2 regions of the Xanthomonas hortorum pv. pelargonii genome follow, and region 2 is predicted to be linked to the other one. Evidence: predicted binding sites of a transcription regulator. Region 2 holds the regulator's gene; the other holds the start of a gene.
What was found. Region 2 encodes FliA, which starts transcription of late flagellar genes. Its sites were predicted from a motif close to TAAAGTTTNNCNNNCNNNGGCCGATAA; they were not measured.
Positions count from the first base shown of each region.

Region 1: a site for FliA is predicted at 1,981-2,007, ahead of NDY25_RS12830 (HD-GYP domain-containing protein). Genes of this name have one in related genera too.

Region 1 is NZ_CP098604.1:2,927,371-2,931,761, reverse strand. It holds gene NDY25_RS12835 (MarR family winged helix-turn-helix transcriptional regulator) at 1-303, opposite strand, end outside; gene NDY25_RS12830 (HD-GYP domain-containing protein) at 673-1,917, opposite strand; gene NDY25_RS12825 (MFS transporter) at 2,056-3,366, opposite strand; gene NDY25_RS12820 (gamma carbonic anhydrase family protein) at 3,879-4,391, shown strand, end outside.
Region 2 is NZ_CP098604.1:5,003,419-5,007,809, reverse strand. It holds gene flhF (flagellar biosynthesis GTPase FlhF) at 1-730, shown strand, start outside; gene NDY25_RS21350 (MinD/ParA family protein) at 717-1,601, shown strand; gene NDY25_RS21345 (RNA polymerase sigma factor FliA) at 1,598-2,371, shown strand; gene cheY (chemotaxis response regulator CheY) at 2,407-2,799, shown strand; gene NDY25_RS21335 (protein phosphatase CheZ) at 2,799-3,425, shown strand; gene NDY25_RS21330 (chemotaxis protein CheA) at 3,428-4,391, shown strand, end outside.

The DNA of each region.
Region 1 (4,391 bases), 2.1 Mb from region 2:
TCCACGCACCTGTCGCAGCAGGCGGCGCTTGACCAGCCGCGCCACCACGATCGCCAGATTGGGCGGCGACACGTGCAGCACATCGCCGATCTGGCGCTGGTTGATGCCCGGGTTGCCGTCCACCAGCATCAGCAGCGAAAAATCGACCGGCTTGAGATCGAACGCCGCCACGCAGTCCTGAAACATCCGCCGCACCAGCAGTTCGGTGCGGGTGATGCGGTAGCCCAGTAACCGCAGCAGGCGCGCCTGGTCCACCGTGGTGACTGCATCGGGCAGCAGTGCGGCATTGGCAGTGACGGACATAACGGTTCTCGCAACGATGGCAGCGGGCGGACCGGTGCGCGCAACACTCCCCGCCCGCAACGCCGATCCGCGGCGTGAGCTGCATTGTAGACGTGGCCGGGGGTAACGATGCGGGCGTGTGCGTTGCCGATGCTGCCCGTTGCTGCATGCGAACTCGCGCCACCGACCAGCGGCCGGCCGGTGGCAGCGCATGGCAGCCGCGTGTGGCAGCTGCAGCACGTAGGGAACGGCGATGATCCAGGCACGGCGTGGGCATGAGATCCGGGTCGGCATTGATTGCGTTCCGGAATAGTTATGGATCATAACTACATTGCCAAGCTGCAGCGCAGCATGGTCGCGCTCGCCAGCGTGTTCACGCGGTGCGGCCGCTCACGGCAGCCAGAGTTTCTCGAGATCGCGAAAGCCCCAGTCGGTGGGGCTTTCCATCTGCGCGATGCGGTCCTGGCAGTCCGGCCGCGACAGATCGATGTCCTGCACCAGCACATGGCTGCGCAGCTTGGCCGAATAGAACACGCGCACCTTGGGCTTGAGCAGCGCATCGGCCGTCTGCTCGATCACCACCGCCAGTTTCTGCGACTCCAGCCGCACCAGCGAACCGACCGGATAAATACCCAGCCGCCGCACGAATGCCTGGAACACCGCCGGGTCGAAATGCCCCTGCCACGATGCCATGCGCTTGAGCGATTCGGCCGGATCCCAGGCCCGTTTATACGGGCGATCCGAACTGATGGCGTCGTACACATCGCACACTGCGCCCATCCGCGACATCAACGAGATCGTGTCGCCCGCCAGCTGATTCGGATAACCGCTGCCATCCATCTTCTCATGATGATGCAGCGCGATCTCCAACACCACCGCATTCTGCACACCGCCAGCCACCAGCAAGCGATGACCATCCATCGGGTGCTGGCGCATGATGTCCATCTCTTCGTCGGTGAGCTTGCCTGGCTTGTTGAGAATGTCCAGCGGCGTCACCGCCTTGCCCATGTCGTGTAGCAGGCCGCCCATCGCCGCTTCCACCACCTGCGCCTCGGGCAACCCCAGCTGACGCGCCAGCCCGCTCATCAGCCCGGCCACGGCCATCGAATGCAGGTAGGTGTAGTCGTCGGCGGTCTTGAGCCGCGCCACGCTGATCAAGGCCTGCGGATGCCGCAGCACCGAATCGTTGATGGCCTGCACCAGCGGCATCGCCGCCTCGGTGTCGACGGTGCGGCCAAGCCGCACGTCGCGGAACATTGCCTCGACCATGTCGCGGCCGTCTTCGAAGATCTTGCGGGCACGCACCACTTCGGACTCGATACCAACCTGTGCGGTGACGCTGTTGGTGCGCGCGGTACGGGAGGTGCATGCAGGCTTGGGCGGCTCCGATGGCTCCGGCAGCTCCGGTTCGGGCGGTGCATCCGCTGCTACGTGCGCTGCGGCCGGCGTTTCCAGATCCAATCCACGCGCGGTATCGATCACCAACTGCTCGATGCGGCTGCCATGGATCTTGTCCACATCGTCGGAGTCGACCAGGAACGAGGTCTTCCAGAACGGGTGGTGCACCCACGCGCCCAGGAGCTTGTAGACATACATGCCGGGGCGGAGTTGATCTGAGTCGATGGTTCTGAGCATGCCGGCGCTGGTCTGCTTGAAATCCGCGGAAGAGCCCGCCACAGGGATGGGGGGTCTGACGGGTTATCGGCAGTGCAGTGGATTTCTTTGGCGCGGCCGACTCCGCTAGCGGCACCTGGCTGACGCAGCGTGAGCGGTTCAGCGAGGGGGCAGACGCATGCTCAGCACGGCCGCCGCAGCCAGCAGCAGAGGCAGGCTGCAGGCCAGGTAGAGCGTGGCCGGCGACCACCCTGCATCCACCAGCACGCCCACGCACAGCGGCGAGGCAATCGCGCCGAAGCGGCCCACGCCGATCGCCCAGCCCATGCCGGTGGAGCGCACCGCCGCCGTGAAGACCACCGGCGCCACCGCATACAGGCCGGCAATGGCGGCAAACATGGCCGCACCGGTCAACAGCGCGATCACGAACGCCCAGCTCAACACCGTGCTGTAGAGCCCGAACGCAAGCATGGCCAGCGCCGACAACCCCAGCGCCCCGGCGGTCAGCCGCGACAACCGCGCACGCGCCGCCAGCCAGCTGAACATCCCGCCGCCAGCAATGCCGCCCAGATTCAACAGCACCCCGCCAGTGACGCCCTGCTCCGCCGACAGCCCGGCCACAACCAGCAGCTTCGGTGTCCAGCTGAGCACAAAGTAGAACGCGAACATCAGCAGGAAGAACGCCAGCGCGATCAGCAGCGACCGCCGCCGCAAGCCAGGCACGAACAGGGCCGCGTAGCCCTGCGCATCATCGGCAACCTGTGGCGGCGGCAATGGCAATTCCGCAAGCGGCGGCATGCCCGTGCGGGCCAGCACCGCGTTGAAGCGCGCAGACGCACCGGGCGGGCGACGCGCAATCAGAAATTCCAGCGATTCGGGCAGCCAGGCCAGCACCAACGGCACGCACAGCAGCGAGCCTGCCGCACCAAGCAGGAACACCGCGTGCCACGACCACTGCTGCAGCAACAACGCCGCGATCGCACCGCCCAGGGTCGCGCCGATCGGATAACCGGTAGCCTGTAGCGCCAATGCGGTGCTGCGCCAATGCGCGGTGGAATATTCGGCGGCGATCACTGCAACGCAGGCCAGCATGCCGCCGATCCCGATACCGGTGAACGCGCGCAGCGCACCGAGTTGCCACGCGCTGCTGGCCAAGGCCGAGGCGCCCATGCCGACGGTCAATATCGCCAGGCACACCAGGATCATCGCCCGACGCCCAATGCGGTCGGCCAACGGCGCAAGCAACAACGACCCCACCGCCATGCCGACCAGGCCGGCACTGAACAACACGCCGAGCAACTTGCCCGACAACTGCCACTGCGCCGACACATGCGGCGCGGTGAAGGCCATTGCCATCACATCGAAGCCGTCGAGCATGGTGAGCAGCACGCACACCGCCACCGCTCTCCACTGGAAGGGCGTCATCCGCTGCAGCACGAAGCTTGCGGGTGTTGCTGCGCTATGCGGCATGCGTAAATCCTGTGATGGAGATGGGTGATTGCTGCAGTGCGCCGACCTGCATGCAGGTCGTCGGAGGGCGCCGCACAGTTGCGGCGCAGATCGAGCTCATGGATGCAGCCGACGCGGTTACACGAATCAGTAGTTTCGACGACATGTAGCGTTGCGATGCAGTGGCAAACCAACACCGCTGCAACAGTGCGTGGCAACGCTAGGCCGATCGCAGGCAGCGTTCAAGACGGCTGCCTGCACTGGTGTGCGCTTATCGGACAGGCCGGCATGCCGCTTCGTTTCGAAGCTCACGCGTTCGTTGCTGGTGACTGCAATCAAACGCCTGCGTCGTGTGCATCGCATGCACTACAAAAGGAAGGCGTAACCATTCTGTCTTTGCAGCCTTGATGGCCTCGATGCGCAGCCACGCGGCACATCCACCGCGCGCAGCGTGTTCTGCATACCTGAAGACGGCCAGTTATCATGCAAGCAGTGCATGCATTGGGCGGCACGCTGTTTTGCCGGAGAGTGCCGTGACCCCGATTCGTTCGTTCCTGGACCACACCCCGCAGCTGGGCGCACGCGTCTATATCGACCCCGCCTGCACCATCATCGGCAAGGTGAGCCTGGGCGATGACGTCTCGGTTTGGCCGGGCACCGTGATTCGCGGCGACGTCAATCATGTGCAGATCGGCGCCCGCACCAACGTGCAGGACGGCACCATCATCCACGTCAGTCACCATAGCCCGTTCAACAAGGCCGGCTATCCCACCGTGATTGGCGCAGACGTCACCGTTGGCCACGGCACCATCCTGCATGCCTGCACCATCGAAGACCTGTGCCTGATCGGCATGGGCGCCTGCGTGCTCGACGGCGCTACCGTCAAACGCTACGGCTTTATCGGCGCAGGTGCGGTGGTTGGCCCGGGCAAGGTCGTTGGCGAAGGCGAACTGTGGCTGGGCAATCCCGCGCGCCTGGCACGCAAGCTCAGCGACAAGGAAATCGAGAGCCTGCATTACTCCGCGCAGCATTATGTGCGGCTCAGG
Region 2 (4,391 bases):
GATCCCGGCCGATACCGAATTGCACCGCGGCCGCGGGCTGATGCTGGGCCTGCTGTCCAAGCGTCTGCCGGTGGCTCCGATCGACCCGCTGGAACGCGGCGGCGTGATCGCCCTGGTCGGCCCGACCGGTGCCGGCAAGACCACCACCATCGCCAAGCTCGCCCAGCGCTTCGCCGCCCAGCACGCCCCGCGCGACGTGGCCCTGGTCACCACCGACACCCAGCGCGTCGGCGGCCGCGAGCAGCTGCACAGCTACGGCCGTCAGCTCGGCATCGCGGTGCACGAGGCCGACAGCGCCGAGAGCCTGCTGGAACTGCTCGAGCGCCTGCGCGACTACAAGCTGGTGTTGATCGACACCGCTGGCATGGGCCAGCGCGACCGCGCCCTGGCCGCACAGCTGAACTGGCTGCGCGCCGCGCACCAGGTCACCTCGCTGCTGGTGCTGCCGGCCAACGCCCATTTTTCCGACCTCGACGAGGTCGTACGCCGCTTCGCCCACGCCAAACCCCAAGGCGTGGTGCTGACCAAACTCGACGAGACCGGCCGCTTCGGCAGCGCCTTGTCGGTGGTGGTCGACCACCAAATGCCCATCACCTGGGTGACTGACGGACAGCGGGTCCCCGACGACCTGCACCGCGCCAATGCCGCCAGTCTCGTTCTTCGCCTTGAAGATTTGCGGCGCGCTGCCGATAAGCCCTGTACTCCGGAGCACAACCATGCAGTCGCGTGAATACGCCAAGCTGACCAACGCCTTCCCCCTGACGGCGACCCGTCCCGAGCCCCTGGGCCCGGTGCGCACCATTGCCGTGACCGGTGGCAAGGGCGGCGTGGGTAAAACCAACATCTCCGCCAACCTGGCCGTGGCCCTTGCCGAGATGGGCAAGCGCACCCTGCTGCTGGACGCCGACCTTGGCCTGGCCAACCTGGACGTGGTCTTGGGACTCTCGCCCAAGTACACCCTGGCCGACCTGATCGCCGGCCGCTGCACGCTGGACGAAGTGATCATCGAAGGCCCCGGTGGCGTGTTGGTGGTCCCGGCCGCCTCCGGTCGCCGCCACATGGCCGAAATGGCTCCGGCCCAGCACATCGGCCTGGTCAACGTGTTCTCCGAACTGGAACGCGACCTGGACGTGATGGTCATCGACACCGCCGCCGGCATTACCGACAGCGTGCTGACCTTCTGCCAGGCCGCCCAGGACACCGTGGTGGTGGTCTGCGACGAACCGGCCTCGATCACCGACGCCTACGCGCTGATCAAGGTGCTCTCGCGCGAACGCGGCGTGGACCGTTTGCAGATCATCGCCAACATGGTGCGCGACCCCAACGAAGGCCGCCTGCTGTACGACAAGCTGTCGCGGGTCTGCGAAAAATTCCTCGGCGACGTGTCGCTGAACTACCTCGGCCACGTGCCCCAGGACGACTGGTTGCGTTTGTCGGTACAGCGCCAGCAACCGGTCATCAAGGCCTACCCCGCCAGCCCCTCGGCGCTGGCCATCGCAGAAATCGCGCGGCGTACCTCGCGCTGGCAGGCCCCCACCGTGCCACGCGGCAACGTCGAGTTCTTTGTCGAACGCATCATCCAACGGGGGGTCGCCGCATGAGCACCGCTACCGCAACCGCAACGACGGCCACCGCGCAGTACCGTGCAGTGCAACGCAACAACGCCAACGACATCGTCACCCAACACGCCGATCTGGTGCGCCGCATCGCCCACCATCTGGCCGCGCGCCTGCCGGCGAGCGTGGAAGTGGACGACCTGATCCAGGCCGGCATGATCGGCCTGATCGAAGCCTCGCGCAGTTACGACTCCGAGCAGGGCGCCTCGTTCGAAACCTATGCCTCGATCCGTATCCGCGGCTCGATGATCGACGAGATTCGCAGAGGCGACTGGGTGCCGCGTTCAGTCCACCGCCGTGCCCGCGACGCTGCCGCCGCCGTGCGCAAGATCGAACAGAACACCGGCCGCGCCGCCGCCGCCACCGAAGTGGCTGCCGCGATGGAAATGCCGTTGCCCGATTACCTGCGTCTGATGGAAGACGCCGCCCGCGGCCAGGTGCTGAGCCTGGAGTCGCGGATCGAAGATCACGGCGAGCTGGACACCACCGCCAAGGGTGGCCCCAACCCGCAGCAGATGATGGAGCGTGGCGAGTTCGGCCGCGAGCTGGGCAAGGCCATCGGCCAGTTGCCCGAGCGCGAGCAGCTGGTGCTGTCGCTGTACTACGAACAGGAATTGAACCTGAAGGAAATCGGCGCCGTGCTCGGTGTCAGCGAATCGCGCGTCTGCCAGATCCACGGCCAGGCCGTGGTGCGTCTGCGCGGCCGCCTCAAGGTCTTCGAACTGGCCGATGCCGGTGTCGAAATTGACGAATGATTTTTTCGCGTATTTTTTAGTGTTAGGAGCTTGATGTGAACAAGAACATGCGGATTTTGATCGTGGACGACTTCTCGACGATGCGACGTATCGTCAAGAATCTGTTGGGCGATCTTGGCTTCACCAATACCGCAGAGGCCGAAGACGGCAACAGCGCACTGGCTGCATTGCGGGCCGGCCCGTTCGATTTCGTGGTCACCGACTGGAACATGCCCGGCATGACCGGCATCGACCTGCTGCGCAACATCCGCGCCGACGCCAAGCTCAAGCACCTGCCGGTGATGATGGTGACCGCCGAAGCAAAGCGCGAGCAGATCATCGAAGCCGCCCAGTGCGGCGTGAATGGCTACATCATCAAGCCGTTCACCGCGCAGACGCTGGAAGAAAAGCTGGGCAAGGTGTTCGAACGTCTGGCGGCGACCGCCTGATGAACGCCACCGTGGAAACCAATGCCGAACGCGCTGCCTTGATCGACCGCCTGCAAGGCGCGCTCGATGCACTGGAAAGCGGTGACGAAGCCGCCTGGAAGCGCGAGGTCGACCACCTCGCCGCCTTGCGCACCCGTCCGATGATGCAGGGCCTGAGCCGGCTCGCACGCGAACTCGGTCAGGCGCTGGGCGAACTGCCCACCGTGCCCGAAGAAGCCGGCGAACTGGACGATGCGTGTTCGCGCCTGGACCACGTGGTGGAAATGACCGAAAAGGCCAGCCATCGCACGCTGGATCTGGTCGAAGAATGCCGTGAGCTGGCCAACCAGCTGCGCGACGGTGGTCTGAATCAGGACCAGGGCGCGCTGATGGACAAGATGCGCCACAACCTGACCGAACTGTCGCTGGCGCAAAGCTACCAGGACCTGAGCGGGCAGATCATCCGGCGCGTGGCCGGCATCGTGCGGCGCGTGCACGAAGGCTTCGGCGCACTCGGCCTGCCGCCAAAGAGCACCGAGCCGAAGAAAGACGACGGCGGTCTTGCCGGTCCTGCAGTCAAGGGCCTGGACCGTCACGCGGTGTCGCAGGACGACGCCGATGACCTGCTGTCCGGATTGGGGTTGTAACCATGAGTGCTGTTCCAGACGATATTGCTGCCGATTTCATCGTCGAGGCCCAGGAAATCCTGGATCGCCTCGGCGAACAGCTGGTCGCGCTGGAACAGGCACCGGACGAAGCCGACCAGCTCAACGCGGTGTTCCGCGGTTTCCACACGCTCAAGGGCGGCGCCGGCTTTCTGGCGATCAAGCCCATGGTGGAGCTGTGCCACGCCGCTGAAGAAACCCTCGGCATGGCGCGCTCCGGCCAGGCGGTGTTGCAGGCGCATCACTTCGATGCCGCGCAGCAGTCGCTGGATTATCTGCAGGCGATGCTCGATGCGATGGGCTCGGGCGAAACCGTGCCGCATGCGCCGGCCTCGCTGATCGCGCAGTTCGATGCCAAGAGCGGCCCGCCGGCGGTCAAGGCCGCGCCCAAGGCCGCATTGGCTGCGGTGGCCACACCTGCCCATGACGACGGCCACGTACCGGCGCCCGGCGCCAAGGCCGCGCCCAAAGCCGCCGCCAAGGGTGCCGAAGCCGAACAGACCGTGCGCGTGGACACCAAGCGCCTGGACGCCATCGTCAACCTGATCGGCGAACTGGTGCTCTCGCGCAATCGTCTCAAGACCCTGCGCACCCGCCTGCGCGACGAAGAACTCGATCGCGCGGTCAGCGTGCTGGATATCGCCACTGCCCGCCTGCAGACCGCGGTCATGCGCACCCGCATGCAGCCGGTCAGCAAGGTGTTCTCGCGCTTCCCCAAGGTGGCCCGCGATGTGGCGCGCACCTTGTCCAAGGAAGTGGAGCTGGAACTGATCGGCGCCGAGACAGAACTGGACCGTAATCTGGTCGAAGCCCTGGCCGATCCGCTGGTGCATCTGGTGCGCAACGCGATCGACCACGGCATCGAATCCCCTGCCCTGCGCGAAGCCACCGGCAAACCGCGCAGTGGTCATGTGCGCCTGTCCGCACAGCAGGAAGGCGACTACGTCA